3 regions of the Brevibacterium sp. genome follow, and region 2 is predicted to be linked to each of the others. Evidence: riboswitches for the same ligand, from Rfam matches in the RefSeq annotation. Region 2 holds a riboswitch; each other region holds the start of a gene.
What was found. A riboswitch is a leader RNA that binds a small molecule or an ion and turns the genes downstream of it on or off. The one in region 2 is predicted to bind thiamine pyrophosphate.

Region 1: linked by a shared signal. The riboswitch ahead of ACTIIH_RS07060 (ECF transporter S component) and the one ahead of ACTIIH_RS06530 (hydroxyethylthiazole kinase) in region 2 are both predicted to bind thiamine pyrophosphate.
Region 3: linked by a shared signal. The riboswitch ahead of thiO (glycine oxidase ThiO) and the one ahead of ACTIIH_RS06530 (hydroxyethylthiazole kinase) in region 2 are both predicted to bind thiamine pyrophosphate.

The regions. Positions count from the first base shown of each region.
Region 1 is NZ_JBQDYQ010000018.1:2,283-6,732, reverse strand. Features, by position in the region: gene ACTIIH_RS07065 (ABC transporter ATP-binding protein) at 1-1,461, opposite strand, end outside; gene ACTIIH_RS07060 (ECF transporter S component) at 1,461-2,087, opposite strand; TPP riboswitch at 2,110-2,218, opposite strand; gene ACTIIH_RS07055 (fibronectin type III domain-containing protein) at 2,366-4,006, shown strand; gene ACTIIH_RS07050 (universal stress protein) at 4,043-4,450, opposite strand, start outside.
Region 2 is NZ_JBQDYQ010000015.1:44,971-49,420, forward strand. Features, by position in the region: gene ACTIIH_RS06520 (ATP-binding cassette domain-containing protein) at 1-758, shown strand, start outside; gene ACTIIH_RS06525 (sugar ABC transporter permease) at 755-1,966, shown strand; TPP riboswitch at 2,183-2,316, shown strand; gene ACTIIH_RS06530 (hydroxyethylthiazole kinase) at 2,304-3,218, shown strand; gene thiE (thiamine phosphate synthase) at 3,215-3,985, shown strand; gene thiD (bifunctional hydroxymethylpyrimidine kinase/phosphomethylpyrimidine kinase) at 3,982-4,450, shown strand, end outside.
Region 3 is NZ_JBQDYQ010000002.1:20,459-24,908, reverse strand. Features, by position in the region: gene ACTIIH_RS00875 (histone deacetylase) at 190-765, shown strand; gene ACTIIH_RS00870 (ketopantoate reductase family protein) at 719-1,684, opposite strand; gene thiE (thiamine phosphate synthase) at 1,681-2,364, opposite strand; TPP riboswitch at 2,376-2,478, shown strand; gene thiO (glycine oxidase ThiO) at 2,468-3,628, shown strand; gene thiS (sulfur carrier protein ThiS) at 3,625-3,882, shown strand; gene ACTIIH_RS00850 (thiazole synthase) at 3,884-4,450, shown strand, end outside.

The DNA of each region.
Region 1 (4,450 bases), on a different contig from region 2:
GTCGCCGAGTTCGAGGAGATCGGCCCCGATGGCCTCGAGGAATGCGTGATCATGGCTGACCGCGACCACCGCGGAACCGTGTTCCAAGGCATCGAGGAACATCTCCACCAACCCCGCCCACGTCAGCGCATCCTGACCGAAGGTCGGCTCATCGACGATGAGCACCCGGGGCCGGGGAGCCAGCATCGCCGCCACCGACAGGCGACGCTTCTCCCCACCTGAGAGACTCTGCGGATGAGCCTGCGCCAAACCGGTGAGACCGAGTCCCGCAAGAAGTTCATCCACCCGAGACTGCGACTCGGCGGCAGACCACCCGGCCAGCCGGGGACCCAGCTCGAGTTCGGCCGCCACGCTCGAGGTGAGGAACTGGTGTGCCGGTTCCTGGAAGACCATGCCGATGCGCGCCGCCAACTGCTTCGACGGCCAGGCGAAAGGCTGGGGCCGTTTGGCTCCTTCCCGCAGGGCCGCCTCTGCGAGGACCTGCCCGGAGAATTCGGGCAGCAGGCCCGCCAAGGTCAGAGCCGTGGTCGATTTGCCTGCCCCGTTCGCACCGACGATTCCGAGAGCCTGACCGGCGCTCAGGCTCAGGTCCAGGCCGGTCGCGGCGGGGGTGGCCATGCGCGGTCGAGCAACGCTGAGCCGATCAGTGCGCAGCAGTACCTCGCCGAGGCGGCCCGACGTCCCACCGATTCCTGCGGCCCCGCCTCGGCACGGGGTGGGGGAGTCCTGCGGCATCCAGATGCCGCAGCCGATGAGCATTTCGGTCAGGTCCGAATCGGTGAAGATCCGCTCGGGCGGACCTTGGGCAGCGATGCCTTTGCGGCCGAGCACGATGACCCGGTCGACGTGATCGATCCACAGCTCCACCCGGTGTTCGACGACGAGCATGGTCGCCTGTGTCTCGGCCTGCACGGTGAGCACGGCATCGCGGACCTCGGTCGCCGAGGCGGGATCGATATTGGCCGTCGGCTCGTCGAGGACGATGACCTCCGGGGCCATCGCATGGATCCCGGCCAGAGCCAGCCGCTGCTTCTGCCCACCGGACAGGGCAGCACTCGGATGCTCCGGGGCCAGATCGAGTCCCATCGCATGCAGGGACTCGGGGACCTGAGCCTCGATGGCCTCGGCCGGAAGTCCGAGGTTCTCCATCCCGAACGCCACATCATCACCGATGCGGGAGAAGATCACCTGCGAATCGGGATCTTGGAGGACCAGCCCGGTGCAGCCTCGGCGAGGATCCGGTTTCTCACCGCCGACGAGGAGTTCACCGGTGGCTTCACCCGATTCCTCGGGCAGGACACCGGCAACGGCGTGGAGGAACGTCGATTTGCCGGCCCCGGAGGCGCCGAGCAGCAGCACCTTCTCTCCGGCCGCGATCTGCAGGTCGAGCGGACCGACTGCCGGCCCCTCACGGTCTGTATGCGTCCATGAGAAGTCGGAGGCCGTGATCGGCAGGGCCATCAGCGACGGCCGGAGGCGAAGGAGCTCAGAGCCCCGGTGGCCGCGATCGCCCGGTAGGCATACCACGCGCCGATGCCGGAGATGACGAGGCCGGAGATGATCGCGCAGACCGCGTAGATCGCCTGGAAGCCGAACTGCCATTCGGCGTTGTACATGATGTTCTCGCTCACGGCCATGAACGCCGCGGCCAGCACTCCCGAAGCGGCGGTGACCCACAGGGTGAAGCGTTTGTAGCCGAAGGCGGCGAAGACGAGTTCGGCACCGAGGCCCTGCAGCAGACCCGAGAGCAGAACGGTCGCCCCGAAGTGGGAGCCGAGCACGGCTTCGACGGTCGCGGCGATGAGTTCGCACAGGAGTGCGGCACCGGGTTTGCGGATGATGGCACCGGCCAGCGGACCGGCCAGCACCCAGAGTCCGGCGATGAGGCCGATCGACGGCGGGAATGCCTGGAAGGCGAGTTCGAGAACCTTCCAGCTCAGCGCGAGCACCCAGAAGACGAGTCCCACGGCGATGCCGAGCACGGCGGTGGTGACATAGTCGACGACCCGCCACTGCTTGGATTTCGGTGCCGCGGTGAAGGCTTGCGCACGGGTGGGGGTGGTGGTCGGCGTAGTGGTGTTCGGCATTGTGCCTCCTCATATCAAGGAGGGGTGAAGAGTCTCGACTTCCTTCGGCGGTACTGACCGCATCAGGTTCGAGGGTCTGCAGCTTCTTCTGCACTCTCAGCGCCCCTGACGGCGCTCCCCTGTCGTAGCCACCACTGTACAACAGGTGAGAGAAGCAGCAACCGGGAGCGGAGGCGACGCGGGGGCCGGGAGTCGTCATCGGCGATTCACCTCCCGTTCCCGGTCTCGTCGACGAGCCTTAGAACGACCAGACACTGCTGATCGGTAGGACTGGGCGGGTGAATACGCATCGGCTCAAGCGACCACTCAGTGCCCTGTCCGCCGCCACCCTGCTCGCCGCACTCGTGGCGGCCCCGGTGCCCGTGCGCGCCGAACCGTCTCTCGGCTCGGGCGGCCCGAGCTCGACCGCGAGCCAGGACCCGCCGGACCCGCCCGCCGAGGGGGATGCGGGGAGCGAATCGATCACCGATCCCGTATTGCAGATCGGAGCCGACCCGACGACGCGCGACCTCTCTTGGATGAGTGAGAACTCCGGCGGGGGAGAGGTCCGGTGGGCGCCGGTCAGTGAACTCGAGGGACGCGAACTTCCCGCCGACGCGGCAGCGGCTGAGACCACAGACTCCGGCCTTGCCACCGACCTCAAACGTCACTACAACCATGCGAGCATGACCGGCCTGGAACCCGGCACCGACTACGCCTACCAGGTCGGCAGCGACGAGGACGGGTTCACCGAGGTGCAGCAGTTCACCATGGCATCTGCCGGAGGAGGTGACGAATTCCTCGTCTTCGGCGACCCCCAGGTCGGCGCCGGAGGCGGAGATCCCGACGATGCCACCGGTTGGGACCGGACCCTGTCGTCGGCCGTGGCCACTGCCGACGACCCGAGCTTCTTCTACTCGCTGGGAGACCAGGTCAACTCCGCCGGCAACCAAGAGCAGTATGCGCAGTACTTGGCCCCGGAAGCGACCCGGACGATCCCGCAGGCGACGACGATCGGCAACCACGACGTGTCGTCGAAAGCCTACGAACAGCACTTCAACCGACCCAATGTCAGCCACGACCACGGCGGCGGCGGAATCATCACCTCCGGCGGTGACTACTGGTTCATCGAAGACGGAGTCCTGTTTCTCAACATCAACTCGAACAGTTCGGACATGGACGCCCACGCCGAATTCATCGACGAGGTCGTCGCCGAACACGGTGGCCAGGTGCGGTGGACTGTGCTCGGGTTTCACCATTCGATCTATTCGACGGCAACACATTGGAACGATCTCGATGTGAAGCGGCTGCGGAAGGCGATCCCACCGGTCGCGGCCCGCAATGACATCGACCTCGTCGTCTCCGGCCACGACCACATCTTTAACCGCACCTTCCTCATGGACGGGGAGCGCAAGCCCGTCGAGGGCTCCGAAGCGGGAGCCGATGAGGAGAAGGAAGACGGGCAGACGCTCTACCTCACGCTGACCTCGTCATCGGGGTCGAAGTTCTACGACTACGTTCCCGGCCTCGACTGGGAAGGCAAGAGCGTCCACAACGACATGCCCGCCTTCACCCGGGTCCGCGTCAGCGACGAAGCGCTGCGGGCGACGACCTATGAGGTGCCCACTGGGGGAGCGTCGGCCGATGGCGAACGGGCGGAAGCGCAGGCCGCAGCCGAGCAGATCGACGATGTCGAACTCAGGCGCGCCGAGGCGGAAGAACCCGCCCCGGATGACGATGCCGAAGCGGCCGAGGCGAACGCCGTAGGAACGGGCGATGATTCGGATTCATCCGGGACCGCCTCGGCGAGCGGGGATAGAGACCTGCCCCGCACCGGCGGTGGGCCTGCACTGCCCTTGGCTGTCGGCGCGGGGGCGCTGGCACTCGGCGCGGTACTCCTCGTGGCGAGCCGTCGCCGTCGAGGTGCCGGACTTAGCTGATCGGCACAGCCTTGCTGGTCAACCCGCCGCTGTCGCTCAGCTCGGAACCACCATGACCGGACCCTCGGCGTGGTTGAGGACTCCGCGCGAGACGGATCCCAGCAGAGCGCTGCGGATCCGTCCGCGCCCACGGGTGCCCATCACCGTCAGCTGTGCGCGGGAGCTGATCCCGACGAGAGTCTCCGTGGGATCGCCGACCGGCACCGAGGTGGTCACCGCCAGATCCGGGAACTGCTCGGCCAGCGTCGCGGTTTCCTTCTCGAGTGATTCGGTCAGCTGCCTCTGCCGACGAGCGGTGGCCTCGGAGCTGAGCTCGAGGTTGGGGTACCAGTAGAGCCACTCCTCTCCGGCTGGAAGCACGGCGATGACCTCGAGAGGAGCCCCGCGCACTGCGGCTTCGGCGGCGGCAGTGACCATCGCGACCCGAGCGGGGTCCGAGCCGTC
Region 2 (4,450 bases):
TGCTCGAACTGCGCGGAATCAACAAGCGATTCGGTGCCGTTCAGGCACTGACCGACATCAATCTCAGCGTCGGCCGCGGCGAGGTCGTCGGCCTTGTCGGCGACAACGGCGCCGGCAAATCGACGCTGATCAAGGTCATCGCCGGAGTCCATGCCGCCGATGAGGGCGAGCTCATCATGAACGGAACGGCGCAGAGGTTCTCCTCCCCGAAGGACGCGCAGAGGGCCGGAGTGGCCACCGTGTTCCAAGACTTGGCCCTGTGCGAGAACCTCGACGTCGTCGCCAACCTCTTCCTCGGACATGAGAAGACCCGCGGCGGAGTGCTCGACGAGGTGTCCATGGAGGCCAAATCCTGGGAGCTGCTGCGCAGTCTGTCAGCGAAGATCCCGAGCGTGCGAGTGCCGATCGCGGCCCTGTCCGGCGGTCAGCGTCAGACCGTCGCGATCGCTCGCTCGCTGCTGGGCGAACCCTCCCTGGTCATGCTCGACGAGCCGACGGCGGCGCTCGGTGTCGCCCAGACGGCCGAGGTGCTCAACCTCATCGAACGGCTGAAGGAACGTGACCTCGGGGTGCTGCTCGTCAGCCACAATATGGCTGACGTGCAGGCTGTGTGCGAGCGGGTGCACGTGCTGCGCTTGGGCAAGGACGCCGGTGACTTCCCTGGCGACGAACGCACGGACGTGCTCGTGGCCGCGATCACCGGGGCCAGCGACAACGTCGTGACCAAGCGTGCGGCACGGAGGGGTGAGCGTCGATGACCCGCAATTCCTTCATCACCGACGAACGGATCACTCACGAAGGCGTCGTCGGAACGTTCCTGCGACGGGTCAAAGAGGGCCAGCTCGGATCGTTCCCGGTCATCTTCGCCCTCATCGTCATCGTCATCGTCTTCCAGACGGCCGACTCGAACTTCATCTCTCCGGCCAACCTCGTCAACCTCTCCACCCAGGTCGCATTCCTCGCGATACTTGCCCTGGGCATCAACCTCATCCTGCTCCTCGGCGAGATCGACCTCTCCCTGGCGCAGTTGGGCGGATTGGCCGCCTCGCTGCTCGGTGTTCTGGTGGTGAGGCAAGGTGTGCCGCCGGCCCTGGCGCTGGTCATCATGCTGCTGCTCGGCCTGGTCGTCGGTGCGATCCAGGGCTGGTTCTTCGCCGTCGTCGGCATCCCGGCGTTCGTGGTGACCCTGGCCGGCTTGCTCGCGTTCACCGGCCTGACGCTGACAACCCTGGGTACGCAGAAGAACCTGTCGATGTCGGACACCTTCGCCTTCGACTTCGCGAGCTTCTATTTCCCGGCGATCTGGGCCTATGTCTTCGGTGCGATCGCGATCATCGGATTCGGCGTCGGCATCATCTATTCGAAGTTGCGCCGCCACAGGGAGGGTCTCAGTGCTCCGAGCTGGACTTCGGTGATCGTGAGGATCGTCCTGTTGGCCGCGATCGTGTTCGGCTTCCTCATCCTCGTCAATCAGGACTTCGGTCTGGCGATGCCGTTCTTCCTCATGATCGTCATCGCGATCATCATCGACCTCGTGCTGCGCAAGACCCGTTATGGTCGTTCGATCTACGCCGTCGGCGGCAAGGTCGAAGCCGCCCGGCGTGCCGGCATCCGCGTGACCTGGGTGCGCATCAGCGTGTTCATGGCTGCCGGAGTGCTGGCCGCTCTGTTCGGATTCATCAAGACCGGAGTGACGACGAACGCGGGATCGACGCTGGTGAGCACGCAGGACCTGCTCAACGCGATCGCTGCGGCCGTCATCGGCGGCACCTCGCTGTTCGGTGGTCGCGGAACCGCCTGGGCGGCAGTGCTCGGCGCACTGGTCGTCGGCGCGATCAACAACGGTCTCTACCTCATCGGCTTCAACTCCGATGCACAGCAGATCATCACCGCGCTCGTCTTGCTCACCGCCGTCGTCATCGATGCGCTCAGCCGCCGCGGCCAGAGGTACGTCGGGCGCGGGTAGTGCCGGGTCGGCGGCACAGGGGCGTCCGCTCAGCGCTGAGCGCTCAAGTTGTCGTCGACCGCTCGGTTCCGCAAGAGCACCCTCTGCCGACCGCTCGCCTTAGCTTCGAGCGCGCAATGCACAGCTTGATGCAGCGACGTTAAGTCGAGCGGTCGGTGCTGAGCAACCAAGCAGCGCATGGAGTCGCTCCGCATCAGTCAGGCTGATACAGTCGATGCCAATGACATGGGGTGCCTCATGAGGATCCGTTCGCACCGAAGAGCTGCGCACGGAGGACACCGAGGCTGAGAGAACACCCATCGAACCTGATCTGGGCCATACTAGCGAAGGGATCGTCATGGTTGACTTCGACCTGCGTTCTGCGAATGCGCGACTGCGCGCAATCAACCCACTCATCCAATGCATCACGAACACCGTCGTGCAGCAGTTCAGCGCGAACGTGCTCCTGGCCGTCGGCGCCTCCCCGGCGATGCTCGACCATGAAGCCGATGCCGGACAGTTCGCCGGGATCGCCAGCGGAGTCCTCGTCAACTTCGGCACCGCCTCGAACCATCAGCTGCTCGCCGCCGATGCTGCCATCGACGTCGCCACCGCCGCCGGCAAGCCCTGGGTCCTCGACCCCGTGAGCGTCGGCGCCGTCGACTTCCGCACCTCCCGCATCCGCCGCGCCGCCGCCGATCACCCGACCGCCATCCGCGGCAACGCCTCCGAGATCGCCGCACTCGCCGGCGTGGGACTCGGTGGACGCGGAGTCGACTCCACCGATGAAGTCGACGCCGTCCTTCCCGCCGCTGCGAAGCTGGCCAGAGAAACCGGGGCGACCGTCGCCGTATCCGGACCCACCGATGCCGTCGTCGCCCATATCGACGGCACCGATCACGTCGCCCGCATCACCGGCGGCCACGAATTCATGCCGCTGGTCATCGGCACCGGCTGCTCACTCGGCGCCGTCACCGTCGCCTACTTGGCCGCCGCCCGTGCCGGACTGGCCGACCCCGACGCCGACGTCTCAGCAATCAGCGCCCCCGAGCAGTCCGCGAACGGTGGGGCCGCCTCGGCGAAGTTCGAAGCTGTCGTCGCCGCCCACGCCCACTTCGCGGTCGCCGGGGAACTCGCCGCCGATGGTGCGAAGGGTCCGGGCAGCTACTCGGTGAGCTTCCTCGACGCTCTCCACACCGTCGACGGTGACCGACTCGCGCAGGCGAGAATCGGCCTCGACACGCTCACGGCCGGCGAAGGCGCCCAGGCATGACCGCCGGATCCCGCCACATCGCTGACAACCCGAACGGCGCTGCCGTGACCGACGGCGCTGCCGCGACCGACGGCGCTGCCGCGACCGACCGCTTCGCCGGAATCGACACGCGCCTCTACCTCGTCACCGACTCCGCGCAATGCGAAGCCGCCGGTCGCAGCGTCGCCGAGACCGTGCAGGCCGCCGTCGCCGGGGGAGTGGGCATCGTCCAGGTCCGCGACAAAGACATCGACGACGCAAGCTTCTATTCGCTCACCCGCCAGGTCATCGCCGCCGTCGACGCCGCCACCCGCGGCACCGACCGCACGGTCCCCGTCGTCCTCAACGACCGCGTCGAGGTGGCCCTCCGCCTCATCGACGAAGGCGAGAACGTGCACATCCACGTCGGCCAAACTGACACCACCGTCGCCGAGGTGCGCGCGGTCCTGGGTGCGGAACCGCTCATCGGTCTCTCGGCCGCGAACAGCGACGAATTCGCCGCCGCCCGCGACTCCGGAGTCGTCGACCTCGTCGGCATCGGACCGGTCTATGACACCTCCACGAAAGCCGACGCCCCCGACGGCATCGGACCGGACCGCCTCGGCGAACTGGCGGCAGAAGCCGGCCTCCCCGCCGTCGCGATCGGCGGCATCACCGCCGACCGTGCCCCCGACCTGCACGGACGTGGTCTGATCGGAATCTGCGTGGTCTCGGCGATCTGCCTGGCCGACGATCCGAAGTCGGCGGCCGAAGAGCTGCTGGCCGCTTTCACCGGGAGCGACCAATGACGACCCGCCCGCCGATCACCTTGTCCATCGCCGGCACCGACCCGTCCGGCGGCGCCGGAATCCAAGCCGACCTCAAGACCTTCACCGCGCGGAAGACCATGGGCACGACCGTCATCACCGCCCTCGTCGCGCAGAACACGCACGGGGTGTCGCGCGTCTATCCGGTCGACGTCGATTTCGTCGCCGATCAGTTCGACTCCGTGCTCGGTGACCTGCCCGTCGATGCGACGAAATCGGGGATGCTCGGCAGCCGTGACCTCGTCGAACTCGTCGTCGCCCGCGCGGCAGAAAGCCGGCTCGGCTTCTATACCGTCGATCCGGTGATGATCGCGACCTCCGGCCATCGCCTCCTCGAGGCCGATGCCGTCGACGCCGTGCGCACCCAACTGCTGCCCGTCGCCGACCTCATCACCCCCAACCTCCCCGAGGCGGCCCTGCTCATCAGCGATGACGAACCCGAAGCGC
Region 3 (4,450 bases), on a different contig from region 2:
GGCTCATGGTCTCCCCTGCCTGGAGGCCGAGTTTATCGAAGATGGAGCTGATCGCCTTTTCGACGGAGCTGACCGAGACGAAGAGCCGTTCGCCGCCTCAGTCGCAGCGGAGGCGAACGCAGCCGACGCGCCGGACGCGGCGGATGCCGATCCGACGAACTCCGAGCCCGAGATGTCATGATGGAGGGGATGTCTCAAACACATGTGTGGTACGTCAGCTACGGATCGAACATGGCTCGCGATCGGCTCGCCTGCTATCTGCAGGGCGGGCGACCGCCCGGCGCTAAGGTGACCTACCCGGGCGCCAGAGACGGCACACTTCCCCGCGCCGAAGCCGGGATCGAACTGCCCGGAACGATCTACTTCGCCGGCGAATCGACGGTGTGGGGCGGCGGCATGGCCTTCTATGATCATTCCGCCCCCGGACCGACCCCGGCCAAGGCCTACCTCATCACGGCCGAACAGTTCGCCGATGTGGCCGCCCAGGAGATGAACCGTCCGCCCGAGCCCGACAGTCCGCTCGAACGCCTCGTCTTCGACCTGCCGGCAGGCAGCTCCCATTCTCTGGGTCCGGGCGGCTACGAAACGCTGCTCGCCCTCGATGATGCCGACGACGTCCCCATGGTCACATTCACCGCCGCCCACAGTTCGACCGACATCGAACACACTCAGCCGCAGGAGCCGTATCTGGCGATGCTGCGCACGGGCACGGCCGAGGTCAGAGCCGCTTCTGGGCTTCCCCGGCCCGCAGCTGCACAAGCGTGAGGTCGAGCAGCGGAGTCGCGACTCCTAACTCCTCTGCCTTGGCCGACAGATCGCCGAGGATGTGCTCCGTTTCGCTCGGCAGCCCTGCCGTCACATCCCGGTAGAGGGATGAGGTGAAGGCCGAACCGTCCGCGGTGAGCATCTGCAGCGTCATGTCGTGGGAGGCCTCCGACACCGGGTGTCCGGCCGCGGTCGCCACGGCTTCGAGTTCGTCGATGATGGCATGCACGTGCGATCTGCCGCCGGCCGCCATGATCGCCCCGACGGGAGCGCGGAACAGGCATGTGACGACTCCCGCCGCGGCGATGAAGGTCCACTTCTCCCACAGCCCGTCGATAATTCCGTCGACGATCTGGAGCTTGAATCCGGGGACGTCGAGAGCCGCGGAGATTCGCGTGGGTACGGCCGCGGCGTGAAGGTCGCCGATGGTCATCACCGCAAGGTCGGTGAGCTGGACGACGGCTCCGTCCCTGATGGTGCCGACGATCTTGACGAACCCTCCGAGCACCTGCCCGGGGTACCTGTACTGCAGCTTCTCTATCTGGGCCATACCGTTGAGGAACGGGATGATCGTCGTCTGCTCGCCCACAGCCGGTCCGATATCGGCGATGACCGAGTCGAGGCCGCCTGCTTTGACCGCGACGATGACGAGGTCGAAGGTCTGTGGTGCGGCTGCGAGCTCCTCAGCGGTGATGACATCGACCTGATTCGTCCGATCATCACCGGGCGCAGTGAAGCGCAGTCCCTCCGTGCGGACCCTCGCGGCCCGTGCCTGCCGGAGCAGGAATGTGACATCGCGTCCGGCTTCCTGCAGATAGGTGCCGAACGCCCCACCGGTGGCCCCTGCCCCGGCGATGAGGATCGACAGGTCGGCACCTGCACCGGTTGTGTCGGATGCGCTGTCAGCTGCTGGGGTCATTCCAACTCCTCTTTGAGCTCCCGTGCGGCCGCAGCGGGGTCGTCTGCCGAGGTTATCGCACGGACGACGACGGCACGGTTCGCGCCCGCCTGCCGGATCGCGTCCAGCCTCTCCCCTGCCGCGATGCCGCCGATCGCGAACCACGGTTTGCTCGCCTCGGCGGCGGCGGCGGTCAGCAGTGCCGTCCCCACAGCGGCACGGCCGGGTTTCGTCGGGGTCTCCCAGACCGGTCCGACACAGAAATAGTCGGTCTCCGGGTCCGCCTCGGCGGCGAGCGCCTGCTCGAGGGAATGAGTGGAGCGTCCGAGGATGACGTCGGGCCCGAGCACGGCCCGGGCCTGACTGCTGGTGAGATCTCCCTGACCGACGTGGAAGACATCTGCGTCGGTCAGCAGCGCGACATCGGCGCGGTCGTTGACGGAGAAGAGTTTGCCGTGGCGTGCGGCGACATCCCTGAGGACTTCCAATGCTGCGATCTCGGCGCGGGCCTCGAGGCTCTTGTCCCTCAGCTGGATGATGTCGACTCCCCCACGGTAGGCGGCGTCGAGGAACTCGGCGAGGTCGCCTTGAGCGGTCCGGGCATCGGTGCACAGGTAGAGCGACGCTTCGGCCAAACGGGCCTGCCTCCAGGCTCTCTTCGTCTGCCGCGCTGCGGTGCGCGGTGGCATCTGTGTGGTCATGGTCATAGAGTAGAGGAGTTCGCGGGAGCCTCCCAACGAGGCTGAGAGGGCGTAAGGCCGACCGTCAGACCTGATGCGGATCATGCCGCCGGAGGGAGAAGCTGTGAGAGTCATCGTCGTCGGCGCCGGGATCATCGGCCTGTCCACGGCCTGGTATCTGCGCCGTCTCGGTGCCGAAGTCACCATCATCGATCCTGCCCCCGCCCAGGGGGCGAGCCATGCCGCCGCGGGGATGATCGCTCCCGCCGCCGAGGTGGTCTGGGGACAGACTCCCCTGTATCCGCTGATGCGGACCTCGGCTCAGATGTTTCCGGAATTCGCCGCCGAGGTGGCGAGCGCCGCCGGCACCGATCTCGGTTTCACAGATGCCGGGACCTTGGTGTGTGCGGGTGACCGGGCTGATCTGCAGGCTCTGCGGGAACTGCGCGAAGCACAATCGCGATCGGGTTTCGCCACCGAGCTCATCACCGGCAGTGCTGCCCGCCATATCGAACCGTCGCTGTCGCCTGCCGTGGCCGGGGCTGTGAACATTCCCGGTGATCACTCGATCGATCCGCGTCGTGTATCGGCGGGACTGCTGTCTGCGCTTGCGGCTGGTTCAGAGTCGCTGCTCATCCGGCAGCGAGTGGCCGAGCTGCTGGGGGATGGTGCGGCGACAACCGGCGTCACACTGGGAGACGGACGCCGGTTGGAAGCCGATCAGGTGGTCGTCTGCGCCGGCAGCGCCACCACCGAGATCGCCGGTGCCCCGCCGCTGCCGATCCGGGAAGTCTGGGGTGATGTGCTGCGCTTGCGTGCCCCCGCCGAGGCGACTCCCCTGCTGAATCGGACCATCCGCGGGTTGGTCAACGGTCGCCCCGTCTACCTGGTCCCACGCCCCGACGGTGAGATCGTGCTCGGTGCCAGTTCCCGTGAGGACGGGCTCTCCGGCACCCCTGCCGGGGCGATCCACCGGCTGCTCTCTGACGGGCAGCGATTGGTCCCGGGCATCCTCGACGCGGAGATCACCGACATCACCACCCGAGCCCGGCCCGGCTCGCCCGACGACCTGCCGATGATCGGGCGCATCGATCCCGGCTGCGTCGTGAGCACCGGCTACTTCCGCCATGGCATCCTCTTGGCCCCGTTCGGCGGCCGGCTCGGCGCCGAGCTCGCCCTGGGTGCTGCCTCCGACTGGCCTCCTGACGGGACGCTCGAGTCCGTGTCCCCACTCCGCTTCACCACAGACCACACCACCGCCTACCCGATGAGGAGCAACTCATGACCGATCGCGACCACCCACCGACCATCGTCCTCAACGGCGACAATCATGAGCTGCCGGGTGCCACCTCGGCGCTCGACCTCATCGCCGAGGTCACCGGACGGGAGCTGAATCCCGATGGGACACCGGCCGACGGCGGACGCTTAGGGCTGGCCCTGGCCGTCGACGGCGAGGTCATCCGTCGCGGTGCCTGGTCCGGGTTCGCCCTGGCCGACGGGCACACCGTCGACATCGTCACCGCAGTGCAGGGAGGCTGAGATGAGCTGGATGGTCGATGACGTGGAGATGTCGTCTCGCCTCGTGATGGGCACGGGTGGGGCGAGTTCCCTGAGCATCCTCGAAGACGCCCTCGTGGCCTCGGGAACCGAGCTGACCACGGTGGCGATGCGCCGCTTCGACGCCGAGTCCCGGGACTCGGTGTTCACCATGCTGCAGCGTCTGGGAATCCGGGTGCTGCCGAACACCGCCGGCTGCTATACGGCCCGTGATGCCGTGCTCACCGCCCGACTGGCCAGGGAGGCCCTGGAGACGAACTGGGTGAAGCTCGAGGTCATCGCCGATGAGGACACCCTGCTCCCGGACCCCGTCGAGCTCTTCACCGCCGCCGAGGAGCTCGTCCTCGACGGGTTCACGGTCTTCGCCTATACGAACGATGATCCGGCTCTGGCGAAACGTCTGGAGGATGCCGGGGTGGCCGTGGTGATGCCGGCAGGTGCTCCGATCGGCAGTGGGCTGGGCATCCTCAACCCTCACAACATCGAGACCATCGTCTCCCGCGCGCAGGTGCCCGTCATCCTCGACGCCGGTGTCGGAACCGCTTCGGAC